DNA from 4 places in the Rhodopseudomonas telluris genome. Region 2 is predicted to be linked to each of the others. Evidence: riboswitches for the same ligand, from Rfam matches in the RefSeq annotation. Region 2 holds a riboswitch; each other region holds the start of a gene.
What was found. A riboswitch is a leader RNA that binds a small molecule or an ion and turns the genes downstream of it on or off. The one in region 2 is predicted to bind cobalamin.
Positions count from the first base shown of each region.

Region 1: linked by a shared signal. The riboswitch ahead of ACFFJ6_RS10545 (TonB-dependent receptor) and the one ahead of ACFFJ6_RS00370 (DUF1636 family protein) in region 2 are both predicted to bind cobalamin.
Region 3: linked by a shared signal. The riboswitch ahead of cobT (nicotinate-nucleotide--dimethylbenzimidazole phosphoribosyltransferase) and the one ahead of ACFFJ6_RS00370 (DUF1636 family protein) in region 2 are both predicted to bind cobalamin.
Region 4: linked by a shared signal. The riboswitch ahead of ACFFJ6_RS10115 (TonB-dependent receptor) and the one ahead of ACFFJ6_RS00370 (DUF1636 family protein) in region 2 are both predicted to bind cobalamin.

Region 1 is NZ_JBHLWM010000004.1:137,617-142,847, reverse strand. Features, by position in the region: gene ACFFJ6_RS10555 (MFS transporter) at 1-777, opposite strand, end outside; gene ACFFJ6_RS10550 (DUF938 domain-containing protein) at 877-1,578, opposite strand; cobalamin riboswitch at 1,712-1,911, shown strand; gene ACFFJ6_RS10545 (TonB-dependent receptor) at 2,016-4,112, shown strand; gene ACFFJ6_RS10540 (hypothetical protein) at 4,241-4,549, shown strand; gene ACFFJ6_RS10535 (hypothetical protein) at 4,731-4,910, shown strand; gene ACFFJ6_RS10530 (ABC transporter substrate-binding protein) at 5,225-5,231, shown strand, end outside.
Region 2 is NZ_JBHLWM010000001.1:75,050-80,280, reverse strand. Features, by position in the region: gene bluB (5,6-dimethylbenzimidazole synthase) at 1-353, opposite strand, end outside; gene cobT (nicotinate-nucleotide--dimethylbenzimidazole phosphoribosyltransferase) at 372-1,427, opposite strand; cobalamin riboswitch at 1,524-1,739, shown strand; gene ACFFJ6_RS00370 (DUF1636 family protein) at 1,862-2,311, shown strand; gene cobU (bifunctional adenosylcobinamide kinase/adenosylcobinamide-phosphate guanylyltransferase) at 2,308-2,835, shown strand; gene cobW (cobalamin biosynthesis protein CobW) at 2,837-3,844, shown strand; gene cobN (cobaltochelatase subunit CobN) at 4,010-5,231, shown strand, end outside.
Region 3 is NZ_JBHLWM010000001.1:1,196,131-1,201,361, forward strand. Features, by position in the region: gene cobF (precorrin-6A synthase (deacetylating)) at 1-248, opposite strand, end outside; gene cobS (adenosylcobinamide-GDP ribazoletransferase) at 345-1,115, opposite strand; gene cobT (nicotinate-nucleotide--dimethylbenzimidazole phosphoribosyltransferase) at 1,112-2,176, opposite strand; cobalamin riboswitch at 2,363-2,569, opposite strand; gene ACFFJ6_RS05475 (hypothetical protein) at 2,780-2,935, shown strand; gene ACFFJ6_RS05480 (DUF3095 domain-containing protein) at 3,014-4,165, shown strand; gene ACFFJ6_RS05485 (DUF2147 domain-containing protein) at 4,182-4,625, opposite strand; gene ACFFJ6_RS05490 (MATE family efflux transporter) at 4,760-5,231, opposite strand, start outside.
Region 4 is NZ_JBHLWM010000004.1:38,158-43,388, reverse strand. Features, by position in the region: gene ACFFJ6_RS10120 (PepSY domain-containing protein) at 1-401, opposite strand, end outside; gene ACFFJ6_RS10115 (TonB-dependent receptor) at 404-2,680, opposite strand; cobalamin riboswitch at 2,787-2,984, opposite strand; gene typA (translational GTPase TypA) at 3,562-5,231, shown strand, end outside.

The sequences.
Region 1 (5,231 bases), on a different contig from region 2:
GAAGTTCGAATCGCTGACCGGCAAGCCGCACATCTGCATTGCCAGCGGCGCCGAGGTCATCACCAGATTCATCATCGGATAGGCGATGACGCCGCACAGCGCCGCGGCGATGAAGCGCGGCTGCCGCACGATCTGTAGCAGCGGCCGGCCGCCGGCGAGATCGGCCGGCTGCGGCTTCGGCGCATCGACGCTCCACAGCACCGCCATGGCGATCAGCGCCACCGCGGCCTGCACCACGTAGCTGAAGGCGAACAGATAAGGCTGCCAGATCTCCATGGTCCACTGCACCAGCTGCGGACCGAGTACGCCGGCGAACACGCCGCCGGCCATCACCCACGACACCGCCTTCGGGCGATAGTCGGCGCTGGCGCCATCGGCGGCGGCGAACCGATAGGATTGCGCCACCGCGCCATACAGCCCGCCGAGGAAGGTCGCGACGCAGAACAGCGCGAACGAGCCGTACAGAATGGCCAGCGCACCGAGCGCACCGGCAGCCGCGCCGCAGCCGGCGCCGATCATGAACGAGGCGCGGCGGCCATAGCGGCGCGCGATCGCGCCGGTCGGCAGCGTGCCGGCCGCGAGGCCGACCACGTACATCGAGATCGGCACGGTGGCGAGCGCGACGCTCGGCGCCAGCTGCGCGCCGATGATCGCACCGGTGGCGAAGATCACCGCCGCATTGGCGCCGGTCAGCGCCTGCGCGGCGGCGAGCCGCCAGACGTTGGAGCGCGCCCGCGCGTCGTCGGAAATCTCGCAGGTCGCGGTCGCGTCAACCATCGGGTGTTTCGCCCTTCATCCGGCCGGTGCATCGCCGGGCCGTGGAATCGGCCGGCATCATAGGCGGCGACGGTCTGCGATCAACTGCCGCAGGCGCGGCTAACCTATGCGCGGCCTTCCGCTTTCGCCGCTGCGGGCGAAGCCCAGGATGAGATTGTTGGCCGGCATCGCGATGATCTCGGTCAGGCGCAGGCCGTGCTCCGCGCCGAGCTGCTCCAGCTCGCCGACATCGCGCACGCCCCAATCGGGATTGGCGGCGCGCAGGCTGGCGTCGAACGCCGCATTGCTCGGCGCGGTGTGCTGGCCGTCCTGCTTGAACGGGCCGTAGAGGATGAGTTGGCCGTCCGGCCGCAACAGCCGGGCCGCGCCGGCGAACAGCCCCTGCGCCACCGGCCACGGTGCGATGTGCACCACATTGGCGCTGAACGTCGCGGCGAGCGAGGCGGGATCGCCGTCGCTCACCATCCCGGCGGGCCATGCCGGATCGGACAGATCGATCCGCCGCGGCTCCCGGATATTGGCGAGCCCGGAGTGCGCGCGCCATGCGGCGATGCTGCTCAGATGCTGCGGATGGATGTCGCTCGGCCACCAGACGATCTCGGGATGTTGACGCGCGAAGGCGACCACATGCTGGCCGGTGCCGCTGCCGGCCTCCAACACGTCGCCCGCGACGCCGTGCAGCAGGCGCGCGAGCACATCGCGGATCGCCTGCTGATTGCGATGAAACGCGGCGGCATCGAGCCGCCCATCGGATTCGACAGGCCGACCGTCCTTGCCGAATTCGACCACATAGTCCGCCATCGTCACCGCGCCTTGTTGAGCTGGATCAAGCCGCATTGTTACTCGCAAGCAACAGCCGCGGACAATCCCACCGGCGAGCGCAGCAACCGGGCCGGCCACCGCCAACGGCGAATTGACTCCACGCCGTCCGATACTTCTAGTTGAATGTGACGGTTCCTCTCACGAGGATGAAAAGGGAATGCGGTGCGGAGCTTCACGCTCTCAGGCCGCAGCTGTTCCCGCAACTGTAAGCGGTTCGACTTCTGTCGGAATGCCACTGGGACCTCGGCCCTGGGAAGGCGACGGAAGATATCACCCGCGAGCCAGGAGACCTGCCGTCATTCGTGGTCACACGCGAGAGTGCCGGTCGGGAATTGCAGGCATTGGTTTCACCCGCGCAAGCATGGTGATCCCTCGTTCGCTGTGACGTGCCACTGAACGTCCGGCCGAGGTTATCCATGCCGTCTTCTCACTCCGCTGCACCGCGCACGCGCGCGCTGCTGTGCTCCACCATCCTGGCTTCCAGCCTGTTCGCCACGCTCGCGCCTGCGGCCGCGCAGGACATGCTGCCCGCCATCAACGTCACCGCGACGCGCACCTCCGACGCGATCGTCGGCACCTCGAGCACAGTGATCACCGCCGACGACATCGCGCATTCGCCGGCGCAGACCGTGCAGGACATCATCGCGCAGACGCCCGGCGTGCAGACCACGTCGCTGTATGGCGGCGTCAACGGCACCGGCTCGTCGGTCGATTTGCGCGGCTTCGGCGCCACCGCGACCTCGAACACGCTGTTCCTGATCAACGGCCGCCGCCTCAACGACCTCGACCTGCAGGGCGTCGACCTGTCGAGCATCCCGCTGCAGTCGATCGAGCGCATCGAGATCACCCGCGGCGGCAGCGGCGCCGTGCTGTACGGCGACAACGCGGTCGGCGGCGTCATCAACATCGTCACCAAGAGCGGCACCGGCGGCCCGCCCGCGACGTTCCGCGCCGAAGGCGGCGTCGGCTCATTCAACCAGCGACTCGCCGCGGTGTCGGCGGCGTTCAATTCCGGGCCGTGGTCGACCTCTGCGTTCGCCAACGGCGTCCGCTCCGACGGCTACCGCTCCAACAACGCGCTGGAACAGAACAACGCGATCGGCGAACTGCGCTACACCACCGGCGATCTCAGCGCGTTCCTCAACATCTCCGGCGACAACCAGCGTCTCGGTCTGCCCGGCTCGCGGATCGTCGATCCCTCGATCGGCGTCAACCAGCTGCAGACCGACCGCAGCGGCACCAGCACGCCGTTCAACTTCGCCGACAAGCAGGGCGCCAACCTCACCGCCGGCTTCACCAAATCGCTGTGGGACGGCGCCGAGCTGATCGTCGATGGCGGCGTCCGCGACAAGCGGCAACAGGCCGGCTATTTCGGCGACGTGCCGCTGCAGAGCTTCAACGCGAGCTGGTTCGACGCGCATCTCCAGACCTGGTCGATCACGCCGCGGCTTAGCATCAAGAACGCGTTCTTCGGCCTGCCGTCGAAGATCCTCACGGGCCTCGACTATTACGACGCGACCTATGATTCCGACCGCGGCCAGTATCGCGGCACGCCGCCGGTGCACGTCTACAATCTGTCGCAGAAGACGCTGGCCGGTTATTGGCAGCAGACCATCGCCGTGCTGCCGAGCACCGACTTCTCGTATGGCGGCCGGGTGCAGAGCGTGAAGGTCGACGCCGCCGACCGGCTCAATCCGCTGGCGCCGGGCTATTTCGGCGAAGCGCAGGCGCAGCCGCTGAACAGCACCGAGACCCAGCATGCGCTGCATGTCGGCCTCGAGCATCGCTTCAACGACGTGTTCAGCGTGTTCGCCCGCGGAGCGCGCGCGTTCCGCACGCCGAATGTCGACGAGCGCGTCGCCTCGGGTCCGTCTTATGATGCGTTCTTCAATCCGATTCCGGGCACCTTCGCGCTGAAGACCCAGACCTCGGTCGACGTCGAAGGCGGCTTCCGGATCAAGTCCGGCCCGTTCGAGATGCAGACCAGCGTCTACAACATGGATCTGACCAACGAGATCCGCTACGACCCGGTGAACTTCTACAACACCAACCTCGATCCGACGCGTCGCACCGGGGCCGAGACCAGCTCGTCGGTGCGGATCAGCGACAATTTGCTGCTGCGCAGCGGCGCAGCCTATACGCGGGCGACGTTCCGCGAGGGCCCGCTCTCCGGCAACGACGTGCCGCTGGTGTCGCGCTATACGGCGAATGCCGGCGTGACCTGGAACGTCTGGCAGAAATACGTCGTGTTCGATGCCACCGCGCGGGTTTGGAGCAGCCGCTTCATGGACAACGACAATGCCAACGGCCAGGTCAAGATCCCGGCCAACGGCACCGTCGATGTCAAGCTGAGCGGCGAAGTCGACCACTTCTTCTGGTCGCTGAGCGTGATCAATCTGTTCAACGCGCAATATTACGATTACGCGGTGGCCAGCACTTTCACGCCCGGCCGTTACGGCGCGTATCCGCTGCCGGGCCGAACCTATCTGGCCAAGGCTGGCGTGACCTTCTGACCGGACATCACGTCGCGCCACACCGACTATCGTGCATGACAGGCCCCGGCAGCAAAAGCTGTCCCGGGGCCTTTTTTCTTGCTACACCCCGCGCTTCCCAATTCCCCGAAGACAATCGACGTGGACGAATGACGAACGACGAAAATTCCCGCCCCGCTGCACGCTCTGGCGCAGCCGCACAGGAGACCGACAGCGGCCGCGCTGAACGCGAGGCCGCTGCGAAGGCGACTCTCGACAACATGGCCCGGCTGAGGGCGTTGCGTCTGGCGCGCGAGGCCGCCGAACCGCAGCGCGCTCCGACCAAGACCAAGCGCGCCAAGGCCGGCACCGGCAAGACCGCCGGCACGCGCACGGCTGCCGGCAAGTCGGCAGAACCGACGCCGCGCGCGCTGTCGGACTGGCTGGCCGAACAGCAGAAGGGCGGCCACCGCACCTGAAATGCCCGCGCCCTCCGCCCCGCGGGCGGCGCGATGCTGCCTTGTGCAAAATGCGGCCGGTAGCCGCTGATCATGGGCTAGATTGCAACTGTTTCGGTGGCCAAATGGCCGCGACAGGACGACAACGGACCCGAACCGCGCCACGGCGCGTTTCGGCCCCGTGCTGACGGGATCCAAGACGATGATCGGGTGGCAGAAGATCAAGCCCAAAAAGGTCCGCAAGGACAAGGTCGCCGCGACGACGAAAGAAGTCGCGGCCGCCAAGCCGGTGTCCGCGCGGCTGCCGGACGACGATCTCTACGACAGCGGCGACATCTGCGCGCCGGAGCGTGACCGCGACGACGAGCAGCGCGATCTCTAAGCGCGTCTGCGATCCGCCCTGACGGATCGCCGGGTGCGACGTTGTGCGGCAGGCACCCGATGCCTGCCGGCAAAGTAGCCGAAATATCCGCAGATCAGCTGGTTCGGCTCACGCTTATTCCGCCGCGATGAATTCTCCGACGCGTCGTCGACCTTCGCGCCGCGCTGCGGCGTGCAATTTGGATTCAAATGATTTGAACTCATGGCGGCCGCGTGAGAGCGTCGGCCGATCGCCGCGTGCGCCTAATCGGACGCGCGGACGATCACGACAGCCCGCACCGCAGAGTGCGGCTTCAACCAAAGAGAGGAAGTGCCATGACCA
Region 2 (5,231 bases):
TGCCGCGGCGCGACGTCCATGCCTTCGAGCTTGAGCTGCGCATACTGCGCGGCGCGCTGGCCGCGATAGACGCTTGCCGCCATCTCGTTGCAGCGGACAAAATTGTCGCGCATCCTGGCGCGCATCGGCGCGCTGTCGACGCTGACCCAGCGCCACGGCTGGCTGTTGCCGACCGACGGCGAGAGCTGGGCGAGATCGAGCAGATGCTCGACCAGCGCCGGATCGACCGGATCAGGCTTGAAGCGGCGCACGTCGCGCCGCCACGCGATCAGCTCGGCCAGCTTCTGCTGAAACACAGCATCGAATACCGGCGGCTCCGCATTGAGCCTGGCGACGTCGTGATCCACGCTCATGCTGCTCTCCTGATCGCCTTACAGTTTGCCCGCCAGGACATCGGACAGGTCCGCCACATCGGTCATCAGCCGCGCCGCAGCGCGCAGCAGCGGGATCGCGAGGATCGCGCCGGTGCCTTCGCCGAGCCGCAGCTCGAGATCCAGCAGGGGCCTGGCTTCGAGCGCCTGAAGCGCGAGATCGTGGCCGCGCTCGGCGGAGCGATGCGCGAACACGCAGTAGCCGCGCGCCGCCGGCGCCAGCCGCACCGCGAGCAGCGCGGCCGCGGTGGCGATGAAGCCATCGACGATCACCGGCCGGCGCTGCGATGCCGCGCCGAGGATGGCGCCCGCCATCATGGCGATTTCCAGACCGCCGAATTCGCACAGCACCTCGAACGGCGCGGTCGCCGCGCTGCGCGCGGCCGCCATCTCGATCGCGGCCCGCTTCTTCGCCATGCCGGGCGCGTCCTGCCCGGCGCCGACGCCGATACAGGCATCGAGCGGCGCCGGCCCCAGGCGGTGCAGCAGCAGCGACGACGACGCGGTGTTGCCGATCCCCATCTCGCCGAGCGCGATGATCTCGGCGCCGGCCTTGATCTCCGCGATCGCCAGCTCGGCACCGCGATTCAGCGCCAGCGCCGCCTCGTCCGGCGTCATCGCCGGCTCGCGCGCGGCGTTGCCGGTGCCCATCCGCACCTTGGCGTCGATCAGGTCGGGATGATTCGGCAGTTCGGCGGCGACGCCGGCGTCGATCACCCGGACGTCGACATGACTGCCGGCCGCGAACGCGTTGGCGCAAGCCTTGCCGGCCAGATAGGTCATCACCATCGCCACCGTAACGGCGGAGGGATATTGCGACACGCCCTCGGCAGTGAGGCCATGGTCGCCGGCGAACACCATCAGCACTGCATTGTCGCACCGCGGCTCCGCCGGATGCCGTATCGCGCCGAGCGCGACCGCCAGGTCCTCGATGCGGCCGAGCGAGCCCGGCGGCTTGGCCTTGCCGTCGATTCGCGCGCGCAGCGCGGTTTCGGTCGCGCGGTCCACCGGCGCGATCGTCGGCGGCTGCCAGGCAACGAGAGTGTCTGTCGGCATGGTCGGCCTCTGTGTATCGTGAACCTGCGCAAGTGGCGGAAGTCGGCGCGTACGTCAACACCACCTTCCGCGCGGTTGACCCCGGCGGTGGCCGCAGATACCGTGACCGATGATGGTCCTTCCGCAAGGAAGGTGAAAAGGGAATCCGGTGCGAGCGACGTTGGTCGGCTCAATCCCGGTGCTGCCCCCGCAACTGTAAGCGACGAGCCCGCGCCTCTGCCACTGGGACACTCCTGACGACAGGAGCCTGGGAAGGCGGCGACAGGGCAGCGACTCGCGAGCCAGGAGACCTGCCATCGCGAACAGTGCTTTGGAGGCGTCGGGGCGGGGTGCACCGGACGGAAAGCAGCACGGTGACGCATCCTTCGTCACCTCGCGCGGTCCGACAAAGCTCGAAGCTGTCAGGCGCCGACGGCGCAGCCGCGAGCGAGGGCATGGTGAGCCGCCCCACCGACCAACCCATCATCACGGCTGTTGCCGGCAATGCCGACGGAACACCGCGGCCGACCGGACCTGTGGTGATCAGCGTCTGCGTCTCCTGCAAATCCGCCGACGGCGCCAACGCCGGCACGCCGATGCTGGACGCGATGCGCGCCGCGCTCGGCGACGCCGCCGACGTCCGCGTGCGCCCGGTGCAATGCCTCAGCGTGTGCAAGCGCCCCACCACCGTCGCGGTGTCGAGCGCGGACGGCTACAATTTCGTGTTCGGCGATCTCGTCCCCGAGACGGCCGCCGAAGCCATCGCGTCGTTCGCGGCATCCTATCGTGACAGCCCTTACGGCCTGGTGCCGTGGCGGCAGCGCGCCGAGGTGCTGCGCAAGGGCATGGTGAGCCGGCTGCCGCCGCTCGGCTGGTCGCCCGACGACGGACGCGCGCCGACATGACCGCGCTCGTCTCCACGCTGGTGCTCGGCGGTGCCCGCTCCGGCAAGTCGGTGTTCGGCGAGAAGCTGGTCGCCGGCAGCGGCCTCACCAAGATCTATCTCGCCACCGCAACGCGCAGCGACGACGAGATGGCCGAGCGCATCGCGCATCACCGCAATCGCCGCGGCTTTTCCGGCTGGACCACCGTCGAGGAGCCGCTCGCGCTGGTCGATGCGCTGACCCGCGAGGCCGGCCGCGGCCGCGCCGTGTTGGTCGACTGCCTGACACTGTGGCTGTTCAACCTGATGGAGGCCGGCCGCGATCCCGAGGTCGAGGCCAAGCGGCTGACCCGCTATCTCGGTGTCGCCACCGCGCCGATCGTGATGGTGTCCAACGAGGTCGGCCTCGGCCTGGTGCCGGAGACGCCGCTCGGCCGCGCCTTCCGCGACGCGCAGGGCCGCCTCAACCAGATCGTCGCCGCCACCGTCCCCCAAGTCGTGTTCGTCGCAGCCGGCCTGCCGCTGTGGCTGAAGCAGGAGAACTAACATGTCCGCCCGCATTCCCGTCACCGTGCTGACCGGCTTTCTCGGCGCCGGCAAGACCACGCTGCTGCGGTCGCTGCTGACGCAGTCGAATGGCCGCCGCATCGCGGTGATCGTCAACGAATTCGGCGACGCCGGCTTCGACGGCGGCCTGATCGAGGATTGCGGCGACGCCGCCTGCGCGCCGGATGACATCGTCGAACTCACCAATGGCTGCATCTGCTGCACGGTGGCGGACGATTTCATTCCGACAATGGAGAAGCTGCTGAACCGTGACCGCCCGCTCGACGCGATCGTGATCGAGACCTCGGGCCTCGCCTTGCCGCAGCCGCTGCTGAAGGCGTTCGCGTGGCCGGCGGTGAAGACCCGCGCCACCGCCGACGGCGTCGTCACCGTGGTGGACGCGCTGGCGCTCAGCGAGAACCGCATCCCGCTCGACGACGACGCCACCAAGGCGAAGCGCGACGCCACCCATGACGATCCGGTCGAGGAAGTGTTCGAGGATCAGCTCGCCTGCGCCGATCTCGTGGTGCTGTCGAAGAGCGACCTCGTTTCGCCCGATCAGCTCGACGCGCTCGAAGCGAAGCTGGCAAGCCGGCTACGGCCGAACGTCCGCATCATCCGCTCGCACGGCACGCTGGCGCCGTCGGTGCTGATCGGTCTCGATTCCGCCGCCGAGGACGACCTCGCATCGCGCGTCGGTCATCATCCCGAGGGCGAGGAACACGACCACGACGATTTCGACTCGATCGTGGTGACGCCGCAGCCGGCCGACACGCTCGACGCGATGCGCAGCCGCGTCGATGCGGCGCTCGGGCTCGACGGCGTGCTGCGCGTCAAGGGCCACGGCCGGGTTGCCGGCAAGCCCGCGCCGGTCGTGGTGCAGGCCGTCGGCACCCGAATCGACCTCGCTTTCGCCCGCCCCGACGCCGCCCGCGCCGACCACCTGGTGGTAATCGGCCTCAAAGGCTTCGACACCGACGCCGCGCGGCGCGCGCTGGCTGGCGCCTGACACGATGATAAGTCCTCGCGTTCGTCATCCTGAGGTGCACGCCGACTTCGGCGTGCCTCGAAGGATGGCGGGGGCACGGACACGCGGCCATCCTTCGAGGCGCGCACTTGCGTGCGCGCGCCTCAGGATGACGCTGGTATGCGTTGAAGCGACGAGGTGCATCCCATGCACCTGAAGCTCGACGCCAGCGCCAGCATCGACGACGGCGACGTTGCCCGCGATCTGGGGCAGGCGCCGGCCGAGATCGTGGTGCTGTCGGCGGCCGACACCGACCTCGCGGCATTCGCGGCGGCGCGCGCCGAACTCCCCGATGACTTCCCGAGCCTGCGCCTGACCAATCTGCTGGCGCTCGGCCATCCGGCGTCGGTCGATCTCTATGTCGAGCGCACGCTCGCCAAGGCCAAGATCGTGATCCTGCGCATGCTCGGCGGCGAGGCCTACTGGCCGCACGGCGTCGAGAGCCTGCGCCGCGATGCGTTCGCGCGCGGCGCGCTGTTCGTCTGCATCCCGGGCGAACTGCACTGGAACGCCCACCTCGCGGCGCGCGGCAATGCCGATCTCGACGATGCCCACGCGCTGTGGCGCTACTGCACCGAAGGCGGCGTCGACAATCTGCGGCTGGCGCTGCGCTACGCCGCCTGGATGATCCTGCGCGACGACCCGCCGCCGCCGCCGCGGCCGATGCCGGCGGCCGGCTACTGGCCCGACGAGCCGCTCGCCGCGAAACGCAGCCGGGCGCTGATCATCTTCTACCGGGCGCTGGTCGCGAGCGGCGACACCGCCGCAATCGATGCGATGCGCGCGGCGCTGGAGGCGCGCGGGCTCGACGCGTCGTGCCTCTACGTCACCAGCCTCAAGGACGCGCGCTCGATCGCGTTCCTGAACAGCGCGCTCGCCGCCGATCCGCCGGACGTGATCATCAACGCCACCGCCTTCGCCACCGCGACCGCGGCCGACGATTCCGGCATCCTCGCCTCGGCGGATTGCCCGATCCTGCAGATCGCCCAGGCCGGCGTCAGCCGCGACAGCTGGGAGCAATCCAGCCGCGGCCTCAACCCGCGCGATCTGGCGATGCATGTGGTGCTGCCGGAGGTCGACGGCCGTATCTTCGCCGGCGCGGTCGCGTTCAAGCAGCGCGGCGGCGACGACGCCAACTACGCGCCGACCGTGTATCAGCCGCTCGACGACCGGATCGACGCCGCCGCCGATCTCGCCAAGGCCTGGGTGCGGCTGCGCCGGCTGCCGCTGCGCAAGCGGCGCGTCGGCATCGTGCTGGCCAACTACCCGAACCGCGACGGCCGGCTCGGCAACGGCGTCGGGCTCGATACCCCGCAGTCGCTGCACGATCTGCTCTACGCGCTACGCGAAGAAGGCTACGACACCGGCG
Region 3 (5,231 bases), 1.1 Mb from region 2:
TCGTCGACCACCGCGCGATAGTCATCGCCGGCCGGTGCGCGCTGCGGGATGTCGATGCTGACGAAGCGGGTGTCCGGAGACTTGATGAAACGTCGGCAGATCTCTTCGCGCGCGGTTTTCAGTTCGGCCTTCTCGGCGCCCTTGTCGGGCAGGAAGAACACGCTGGCGCGGTTCAGCGCCTCGACGGCCTGCAGCGTCAGGTAGTTGGGATCGCCGGGGCCCATGCCGATCAGGAGAAGTTTGCGCATCGGCGGGAAGTCCTATTGCTTCGTGATGAGCAGAGATTCCGGGTTCGCGCGCCAAGGGCGCGCGCCCCGGAATGACGTTGGGGATGGCGTGTGCAACTAACCATGGCCGGCTAGCGCCGCGACGCCAAGCAGCAAGCCGATCTGCGTGAGTTGTTCTGTCGCGCCGAGGACGTCGCCGACATAGCCGCCGATCAGCCGTGCGGCGGCCAGCGCGGGCAATGCGCCCAGCGCGACGGCGCCGATCAGTCCGCAGGCGGCGGCGCCGGGTTCGGCGGCGATCAGCCACGCCAGCCCGAGCAGCGTCAGCAGCATGGCGACGATGGCCTTCGCCGGATCGAGTCGTTGGTCCGGATAGTTCAGCTTCGCGGTCGCGACATTGCCCGCATAAGGCAGCATCGACATCGCGGCCAGGATACCGGCGCGGCCGAGGCTGTGGCTGGCGACCAGCGCGGCGGCGCCGACCCAGGGCGGCAGTGTCGCCAGCGCGGCGATGCGAATGATCAGGCTGGCGATCAGTGTGACGGCGCCGTAATTGCCGATCCGGCTGTCCTTGATAATCGTCAGCCGCTGCTCGCGCGTGCGGCCGCCGAACAGCCCATCCGCGCTGTCGGCAATGCCGTCCTCATGCAGCGCGCCGGTGAGCGCCACGCCGGCGATCACCGACAACACGGCCGGCACCAGCCCCGACCAGATCGCCGACGTCGCGATCAGCACGCCGCCGCAGAAGAGGCCGATCAGCGCGCCGACTAGAGGAAAGTACTTGGCGGCGGGGAGCAGCCAGCCATCGTCGAACTGCGCGGCGCGCGGCGCTGGCAGGATCGTCATGAATTGCAGCGCGTTGAAAAACGGGCGGAGTGCGGGCGTCACTGCGTCTGTCCAAGGCGGCCGGCCAGCACGTCGGACAAGTCCGCCAGCTCGGTCAGAATGCCGGCGGCCGCCCGCACCAGCGGGATCGCCATCAGCGCGCCGGTGCCTTCGCCGAGCCGGAAGCCGAGATCGAGATAGGGCGTCGCCGCCATCGCCTCCAGCAGTACGGCATGGCCGCGCTCGGCCGAGCGATGCGAGAACACGCAATAGGCCCGCGCGGCCGGATGCAGCCGCACCGCGACCAGCGCGGCGGCGCTGGCGATGAAGCCGTCGATCACCACCGGCCGGCGCTTGGCCGCGGCGGCCAGCACAGCGCCGGCCATCATGGCGATCTCGTAGCCGCCGAATTCGGCCAGCACCTCGAGCGGCGCGCTCGCTGCCGTGCGCGCGGCCGCCTTTTGCGCGATGGCGCGCTTGTGCAAGACGCCAGCGTCGTCGAGCCCCGCGCCGCGGCCGACGCAATCGCCGATCGGCGTGCCGGTGAGGCGATGCGCGATCAGCGCCGCCGACGTGGTGTTGCCGATGCCCATTTCGCCGATCGCCACGATATCGATGCCGCCGTCGATCGCGTCGGACACCAGTGCGATCGAGGCGCTGAGCGCGCGGCGGGCGTCGTCGATGCTCATCGCGGGCTCACGACTGGCATTGCGCGTGCCGTAGCCGATCTTGCGGTCGATCAGTCCGGGATGCGGTGGCACATCCGCCGCAATGCCGGCGTCGACCACACACACTTCGGTCGCGGCGGCTTTCGCCAGTACGTTCATGCCGGCACAGCCCGCCAGATAGGCCGCGACCATCGCCTGCGTGACGCTCGCCGGGTAGGGCGAGACGTGGTCTTCGGCGAGGCCGTGATCGCCGGCGAACACGAACACCATCGCACGATCGGTGCGCGGCGGCGCCGGGTGCCAGATCAGCCCGAGCTGGACGGCGAGGTCCTCCAGCCGGCCGAGCGAGCCCGGCGGCTTGGCCTTGCCGTCGATCCGGGCGCGGAGCGTGGGTTCAAGCGAGTTGTCGACGGCGGAGACCGCCAAGGTCGCGAAATGGTCGAGGGGAGCGTGCATGGTACGAATTCGTCGAGGCAAGATCGTTCGGATGCGGAGCGGGCGACACGGCCCAGCGGCAGATCGCGTCGCGCCACCGCGCGCGCATGCGCAGAGGTCGGCGATCAGGCGCGGCTGTTGTGGGGACGGACTACGTCGGAAGCGGATGCGGCATCGGAACGTCCTTCTTCGACCCACCGTCGAATGGCATTGCGCAGATCTCCGGCCGGTCTCCTGGCTCGCGAATGTTGTCCCGATCGCCTTCCCGAGGCCGGAGAATGGCCGCAGTGGCTGGTGTGATCGGAGACGATCCGCTTACAGTTGCGGGGGCAGCCGCGGCCTCGGCGATCGCTCGCCTCACCGCATTCCCGTTTCACCCTTTCGAGAAAGGGCACCGAAGATGCCGCACAAGAGCACGCGGCACCGCCCGGCGCAACATTAGTTGCCACCGTCGGGCGCGCGTTCAGACGAAGGTGCAACGGCGCCGGGCGAGCGCGCCGCCGGCGCATTTTAGGAGCGCCCGGATGCGAAGCGGTTGATCGGCATGCCGCGATTCTGCTCTAAGTCGCCGCCAAAGCTGTGAGAGGATCGGCCACGCGGCGTCCGGCATCGGATCGGGCCGCCGTGCAGAGGGAACTGGATCGCTTGAAATCGCTCGGCATCATCGTCCTGCTCGCCTTGGCGGTTTTCGCCTACGGCCTGTACACCGACATCACCCTGACGCGTTGCGTGCGGGGATCGGTGACGGCCATGTTCGGGCTTTGCGCCAAAGGTGACTGATCGCGGCCGAGGCCGCTTCCACGCAAACCGGCGGCCGGCGACGCCGTATCTGTGCGGCATCGACTGGAGCTTGCGTTTATGACCGTGGCGAACAGCGACTCGTTCTACGACCGCGTGCCGGTGTTCTCCGGGTTCGCCAACCTGATGGACCCGGCGCTTTACGCCTCGGTGCCCGACGATTGGGTGGTCGGGACGGCCGACATCGTCAATTCCACCGGGGCCATCGCCGCGCAGCGCTACAAGGCCGTCAACATGGCGGGCGCCTCGGTGATCGCGGCGATTGCCAACGCGCTGCAGGGTCGCGATTTTCCGTTTGTGTTCGGCGGCGACGGCGCGAGCTTCGCGGTCGCGCCGCACGATCTCGCCGTGGCCCGTGATGCGATGGCGGCCGCGGCCGCCTGGGTCCGCGACGAACTCGAGCTGACGCTGCGCATCGCGTTGGTGCCGGTCGCAACGATCCGGGATCGCGGGCTCGACGTCCGCATCGCGCGGTTCGCGCCGTCGCCGCATGTTCGCTACGCGATGTTTGCGGGCGGCGGTCTCGGCTGGGCGGAAGCCGCGATGAAACGCGGCGAATTCCTGATCGATCCGGCTCCTGCCGGGACGATGCCCGATCTCAGTGGTTTGTCGTGCCGGTTCGAGACGATCCCGGCGGCCCACGGCGTGATCCTGACGCTGCTGCTGGTGCCCACCGTCAGCGCCGACAGCGCGGCGTTTCGCGCGCTGGTCGAACAGGTGGTGGCCCTGACCGAGCGCAGTCCCGACGCCGGCCGGCCCGTGCCGTCTCAGGGGCCGACGATGCGATGGCCACCCGCGGGCTTCGAGCTGGAAGCGCGGGCAGCCGGCGGCGGTCCGTTGCTGCTGCGCCGCGTCGGCGTTCTGCTCTGGACGCTGTTCGTCTATGTGATCATGCGGTTCGGCATCAGCTTCCGAGGCTTCGTGCCGCAAACCTATATGGCGCAGGTGCCGGAGAATTCCGACTTCCGCAAATACGACGACGGATTGCGGATGATCCTGGATTGTCCGCCCGATGTCGCCGACGCGCTGGAGCAGCGGCTGGCGGAGGCCGCCGCCGCGGGCATCGCCCGTTACGGCGTGTTTCGCCAGGACGCGGCGATGATGACCTGCTTCACGCCGTCGGCGGCGCGCAGCGATCATGTGCATTTCGTCGACGGCGCAGGCGGCGGCTATGCCGCCGCGGCGGTGGCGCTGAAGGCGATGCGCGCGTGAGGCGCGCCGCCGATCGTCAGCGTCCCTCGAAGGTCCAGTTCTCGCCGCCGCACAGCGAGCCGACGCAGCCCTCGACATGCAGCGAGGTCGGGCCTGTGTGCGACAGGTTGGCCTCGTAGGTCTTGCCGTCGTCGGCGTTGTAGATGTGGCCCGACCATTTGCCCTGCGACACCGGCCGCATGTCGCCGAAGATCTGCAGCCCGATCACCGGGCGTGAGGCGCGGGCCGGATCCGGGTTCTTGTCGTCGACCTGCGGCTTGCCGGTGTTGGGATCGATCGGCTGCTTCAGCCAGATGATCGTGCCGCACAGGGCCGGGCCACAGCTCTTGATACGCACCTTGGCGTCGCCGGCCTGAGTCAGCCAGGTGCCCTGCGGGCCGGGCGCTGATTGCGCGAGCGCAGCGGCAGGCGCCAGCGCAGCGAGCAATGCAGCGGCGAAGAGTGCGGATCGGGTGGTCATCTATCCTCCAGGCATCGTCCAGTGCGCAGCACGTCGCGTCGGTGCGGTGCAGCGCATGCCTTAGCAGAGGAGCCGGATTCGTGGCAAAGGCATGACGGACACAAACAGACACAAGATACGGAGGTCCGCAGGATTCATTTGACCCAGCGTGTCAGATGAATCGCCGTCACGGTGCCCAGCCCGTAAACCACCATCGCCGCCGTCACCAGGGCGAACAGCGTCCACGACGGCGCGCCGCTGATCATCAGCGCGGTGCCGCCGATCGCCACCAGCATCAGCCGCGCGCTCGCGGCGAGCACCGGGCCGCCGACTTTCGCGGCGCCCTGCGAGGCGAAGTACAGTGTCACGCCGAGACCGAAGAACGGGAAGGCCGGCCCCGCCCAGTGGAAGTAGGAATGCGCCGCTGCGGTCACCGCGGGATCGGCGGTGAACAGCGACACCCACAGCGCCGGATAAATCGCCAGCACCAGGCCGATCACCCCGAGGATCAGCGCCGACGCGGCGCCCGAGGTCCACGCCACGCGCCGTGCGCGCGCCACCTGGCCGGCGCCGACCGCCATGCCGACCATCGGGATCGAGGCGACGCCGACCGCGAACGCGATCGGG
Region 4 (5,231 bases), on a different contig from region 2:
GGCGCCACCGCGGCGGGATGATGCCGCGCCACCGCGAGCGCCCGATCGGGCGTGACGTCGGTGATCGCCCGGCCGGTCACGGCCGAGATCGTCTGCCGCGGCCCCTTCCAGCCGGCGAGCCGATACACCGGCTCGTCGCCCAACATCGCGAGCCGCAGCTCGCGCGGATAGCGCGACAGCCCGGCCGCCGCCATCGCCTGGTCGGGCGACAGCAGGGCGCGTGACCAGGCGATATCGGGCAGCGCCGCGCGCCGTTCGGTCGTCGTCAGACTCGGGAAGGCGACGTACATCATCACCACGCCCGAGACGAACCAGATCGCGAACAGCACGCAGCTGGCGATACCCAGCCAGCGGTGGCCGAGATACAGCCACCGCTTCAGCCGCCGCACGGCGGAGCGCATCGTCAGAACTTCACGTTATACGACAGCTCCGCAGTGCGCGGCATGCCGAGCAACCACTGCGAGGTGTTGCCTGAGGTCGCATAGACCGTGTCGAACAGATTGTAGACGCGCAGCGCAAACGTCTGCTGCGCGTCCGGCTTCCACATCAGCCCGGCGTTGACGACATTGTAGGCCGGCCGCACCAGCGTGTTGGCATTGTCGGCCCAGGTATCACCGACGAGTTGCACGCCCGCGTTGGCCGACCAGCCCGGCGCGAACGCCCAGGTCGCCCAGATGTTGCTGACCACTTGCGGCACGTTGGCCGGCACGTTGCCGGCATAGTTCACCGCCTTGCCGCCGACGACCTGGACGAAGTCGTCGTATTTGGCGCGCAGCACCGCGACATTGGCGTCGAGCCGCAGCGTCTCCGTCACCTTGAAACCCGCCGAGGCCTCGATGCCGCGCGAGGATTGCTGGCCGATCTGCAGCGGGTTGGTGTTGGCCGGATTTTGCGGGTCGCGCGCCAAGAGGTTGTTCTTGACGATCTGATACGCCGCCAGCGTCCATTCGGCGCGGCCACCGGCGAGCTGCTGCTTGACGCCGATCTCCACCTGCTTGCCGGTCGACAGCGCGAAATCGCGGTTGACGCCCGTCATGGTGATCAGGTTGGTGACCGGATCGACCGCGGTCGAATACTGGCCGTAGAATGCCAGATCCTTGATCGGCGTGTACACCAGACCGGCCCGCCAGCTCGGAGCCGAGTAAGTCTTTTCGAAACTGTTGGAGGGCGTCAGGAAGTCGGTGCGCTCGACGGTCGGATGGTCCGATCGCACGCCGCCGACCACCGCCAACTGATCGGTGAGGCTGAGACGGTTTTCGGCGAACAGGCCGTACTGCATCGTCTGCGTATGGAAGCTCGGCCGCGTCGGGCTCACCGGCAGGAAATAGCCTGGATCGAAATTGTAAGGCGTGACCGAGGACGTGCCCGCATAGGGCGAGTTGTTGGTGTGGGTGAAGGTGATGCGATTGACGTCGAAGCCGGCGACGAACTCGTTGGCGAGGCCGAACAGATGGCCGCGCAGCGTGGTGTCGAAGCGGTTGCCGACCTGCTCCTGGTCGTGGAAGATCTCGATATAGGAGCTGCGGTTGATCTGCCCCGTCGCCGGATTGAACGCGTAGCTCTCGACGTCCTTCCAGTGCCGGTGTGTGCTGAGATAATAGGTGACGTTCTTCACCGAGACGCCTTCGGCGACGTCCCATTCGGTCTTGAGCTGGGTCCAGTTGTCGCGATAGCGGATCGACGCGTCGCCGACATTGTAGTTCTGGAAGCGCAGCGACTCGTCGAGCCGGCCGTTCACCAGCGGCGTGCCGAAATAGCGCGACGGGCTGCGGTCGGCGTAGTCCTCGCTCAGCGTGAAGGCGAGATTGTCGGCCGCCTGCACCCGGATCGAGCCGGACACCGCGACGTTCGAGGTCTTGTCACGATCGACCCAGCCGTCCGACATGTTGCCGATCGCGGCGAGCCGGTAGCTGACGTTCGGATTGATCGGGCCGGCCGAATCGACTGCAAGCCGCCGCGTCAGGTTGGTATCGAGCGAGAGCTCGGCCTCGTTGCGCGGCAGCCACGACGGCTTCTTCGGGATCACGTTGATGGCGCCGCCGATCGCGCCCTCGCCGTACATCACCGAGGCCGGGCCGCGCAGCACTTCGATGCGCTGCGCCGTCCAGGTGTCGAACGGGAACGTCATGGTGCCCGAGCCGACATACATCCGGGTGCCGTCGTACAGCGACATCACCGTGCCGTTGCCGGTGAAGCCGCGGGTGTTGAAGGCGAGCCCGCCATTGCCGGGCGCGGGGCTCGCGGTGAAGCCGGCCGCGTTCTGCGTCACCGCATCGATCACGTTGTGCTGGCCGCGCTCGGCGATGGTGTCGGCGGTGATGATCTCGACGCTGGCCGGCGTCTGCAGCGGCGTCAGATTGAGCCGGCTCGCACTGGAGGCCGGGGTGCCGAGATTGAAGGTCGGCGCCGCGGCGGTGCTGGCCGTGGCCGCCTGCGTTGGTGTGGGGGCCGGCGCCGGTGCCGCGGCGGAACGCGCGGCCGGGCGACGCTGGCGCGATGAGCCGGCATTGGCGGCCGCGCGCGGCTTCGACGGCTGGGCGCTCTGGCCTTCGACCACGATCGGATCGAGCCCGCGCGTGGCGGTCTGGGCATGGCCGGCAGCCGGCCAGATCAGGGAAATCAAGGCAACGGACGACAGGAGGCGCCGGTTACGCCCGGCGGCGTTGAGAACGGGAGTCATGAATTTGCTCGCGGCAAACGTGGCACGTCACCGCGAACGAGGTCTGACCGCAGCGTTGGACGCTGCAGCTCGACACCCATCAGGACACCCCGCCCGATGTGCTCGCGTGTGACCACGAACGACGGCAGGTCTCCTGGCTCGCGGGTCGCTGCCTTTCGCCGCCTTCCCGGGCTTTTGGCCCAGTGGCGCTTGGCGAAAGGCTCGCCGCTCACAGTTGCGGGGGCAGCCGCGGATTCGGATTCCTGAAAACCCTCACCGCATTCCCTATTGATCCCTTGCGGGAACCGTCGCCGGCTACCGTAGGGGGCGGCGTGGCGGGCTGTCAACGCGGACGCTGACGCGATCCCCATGCGGGCCCGCAGGAGCGCTGAGATTGATTTCGGTGGCGCGGGTGCGCGCGTGCGAGGGAGCTCGGACTTAACGGAGTCCGGCACAAGGTCGATCATGGGAAGCCTTCAGGAGAGGAATCCAGGGTATGTAATGTTATAACGTTACGTATTTTTCGGCAAGTCCCCACCACGAGTCGCCCCCGGAGCTGTCAGGAAAAGCGGGACTTCGGGTCAACGCAGAGCAGCGCGGCAATACCTTTGGAGCGCACCTCGATCAGCGCTCGGGGAATGGCCCGCAGGGGCCGCGCAAGCCTTGGACGGCGCACGAGAAATCATAAAAGTCCCGACCGTCATTGATTTTTCGCGATTTTTGAGTATATTGCGTCGCAACGCGTGCAAGTGCCCGGCCCTCATTTGGCCGGGCCTGTTTTTTGGAATTGCCCCGCGCGTTTCAGACATCGGCAGACTGCGGCGCGCCTCCGGCGCATCCCGTGGTGTGCCTGCAATCGCGCTGATGCTTGGCAACCGGCCGCAGGACCCGACAGAGAGCCCATGAACCTCCGTAACATCGCCATTATCGCCCACGTCGACCACGGCAAGACCACCCTCGTCGACAAGCTGCTGCAGCAGTCCGGCACCTATCGCGACAACCAGCGCCAGGTCGAACGGGCGATGGACTCGAACGATCTCGAGCGCGAGCGCGGTATCACCATTCTGGCCAAGTGCACCTCGGTGGTGTGGGGCGAGACGCATATCAACATCGTCGACACCCCCGGCCACGCCGATTTCGGCGGCGAGGTCGAACGCATCTTGTCGATGGTCGACGGCGTGATCGTGCTGGTCGACGCCGCCGAAGGCCCGATGCCGCAGACCAAGTTCGTGGTCGGCAAGGCGCTGAAGCTCGGCCTCAAGCCGATCGTCGCCATCAACAAGGTTGACCGCTCCGACGCGCGCGTCACCGAAGTCGTCAACGAAGTGTTCGACCTGTTCGCAGCGCTCGACGCCACCGACGAGCAGCTCGACTTCCCGATCCTGTACGGCTCGGGCAAGAACGGCTGGATGTCGGACAAGCCGGACGGCGATTCGAGCGAAGGCATGAAGCCGCTGTTCGAGCTCGTGCTCAAGCACGTCCACCCGCCGGTGGTGGAAGACGGCCCGTTCCGCCTGCTCGGTACCATCCTCGAAGCCAACCCCTACCTCGGCCGCATCATCACCGGCCGCATCGCGTCGGGCACGTTGAAGCCGAACCAGGCCGTCAAGGTGCTGTCGCGTGACGGCAAGCTGGTCGAACAGGGCCGCATCACCAAGATCCTCGCGTTCCGCGGCCTCGAGCGCGTGCCGCTCGACATCGCCGAAGCCGGCGACATCGTCGCAATCGCGGGCCTCACCAAGGGCACCGTCGCCGACACCTTCTGCGATCCGGCGGTCGACACCCCGATCCAGGCCCAGGCGATCGATCCGCCGACCGTCTCGATGTCGTTCATCGTCAACAACTCGCCGCTCGCCGGCACCGAAGGCGACAAGGTCACCAGCCGCCTGATCCGCGACCGCCTGATGCGCGAAGCCGAAGGCAACGTCGCGCTGCGCGTCGTCGAATCCGCCGACAAGGACGCGATGGAAGTGTCCGGCCGCGGCGAATTGCAGCTCGCGATCCTGATCGAGAACATGCGCCGCGAAGGCTTCGAGCTGTCGGTGTCGCGTCCGCGCGTCGTTCTGACCCGCGACGAAAACGGCCAGCTGCTCGAGCCGGTCGAGGAAGTCGTGATCGACGTCGACGAGGAATTCTCCGGCGTCGTCGTGCAGAAGATGAGCGAGCGCAAGGCCGAGATGATCGAGATGCGGCCGTCGGGCGGCAATCGTCTGCGCCTGGTGTTCTACGCGCCGACCCGCGGCCTGATCGGTTACCAGGGCGAACTGATGACCGACACCAAGGGTACGGCCATCATGAACCGGCTGTTCCACAACTACCTGCCGTATCGCGGCGAGATCCAGGGCCGGCGCAACGGCGTCCTGATCTCCAACGATCAGGGCGAGGCGGTCGCCTACGCGATGTTCAAGCTGGAAGATCGCGGCCCGATGATGATCGAGCCGGGCTGGAAGGTCTACAAGGGCATGATCGTCGGCGAGCACACCCGCGACAACGATCTCGAGATCAACGTGCTCAAGGGCAAGCAGCTCACCAACATCCGCACCACCTCGAAGGACGAGGCGGTCCGCCTGAC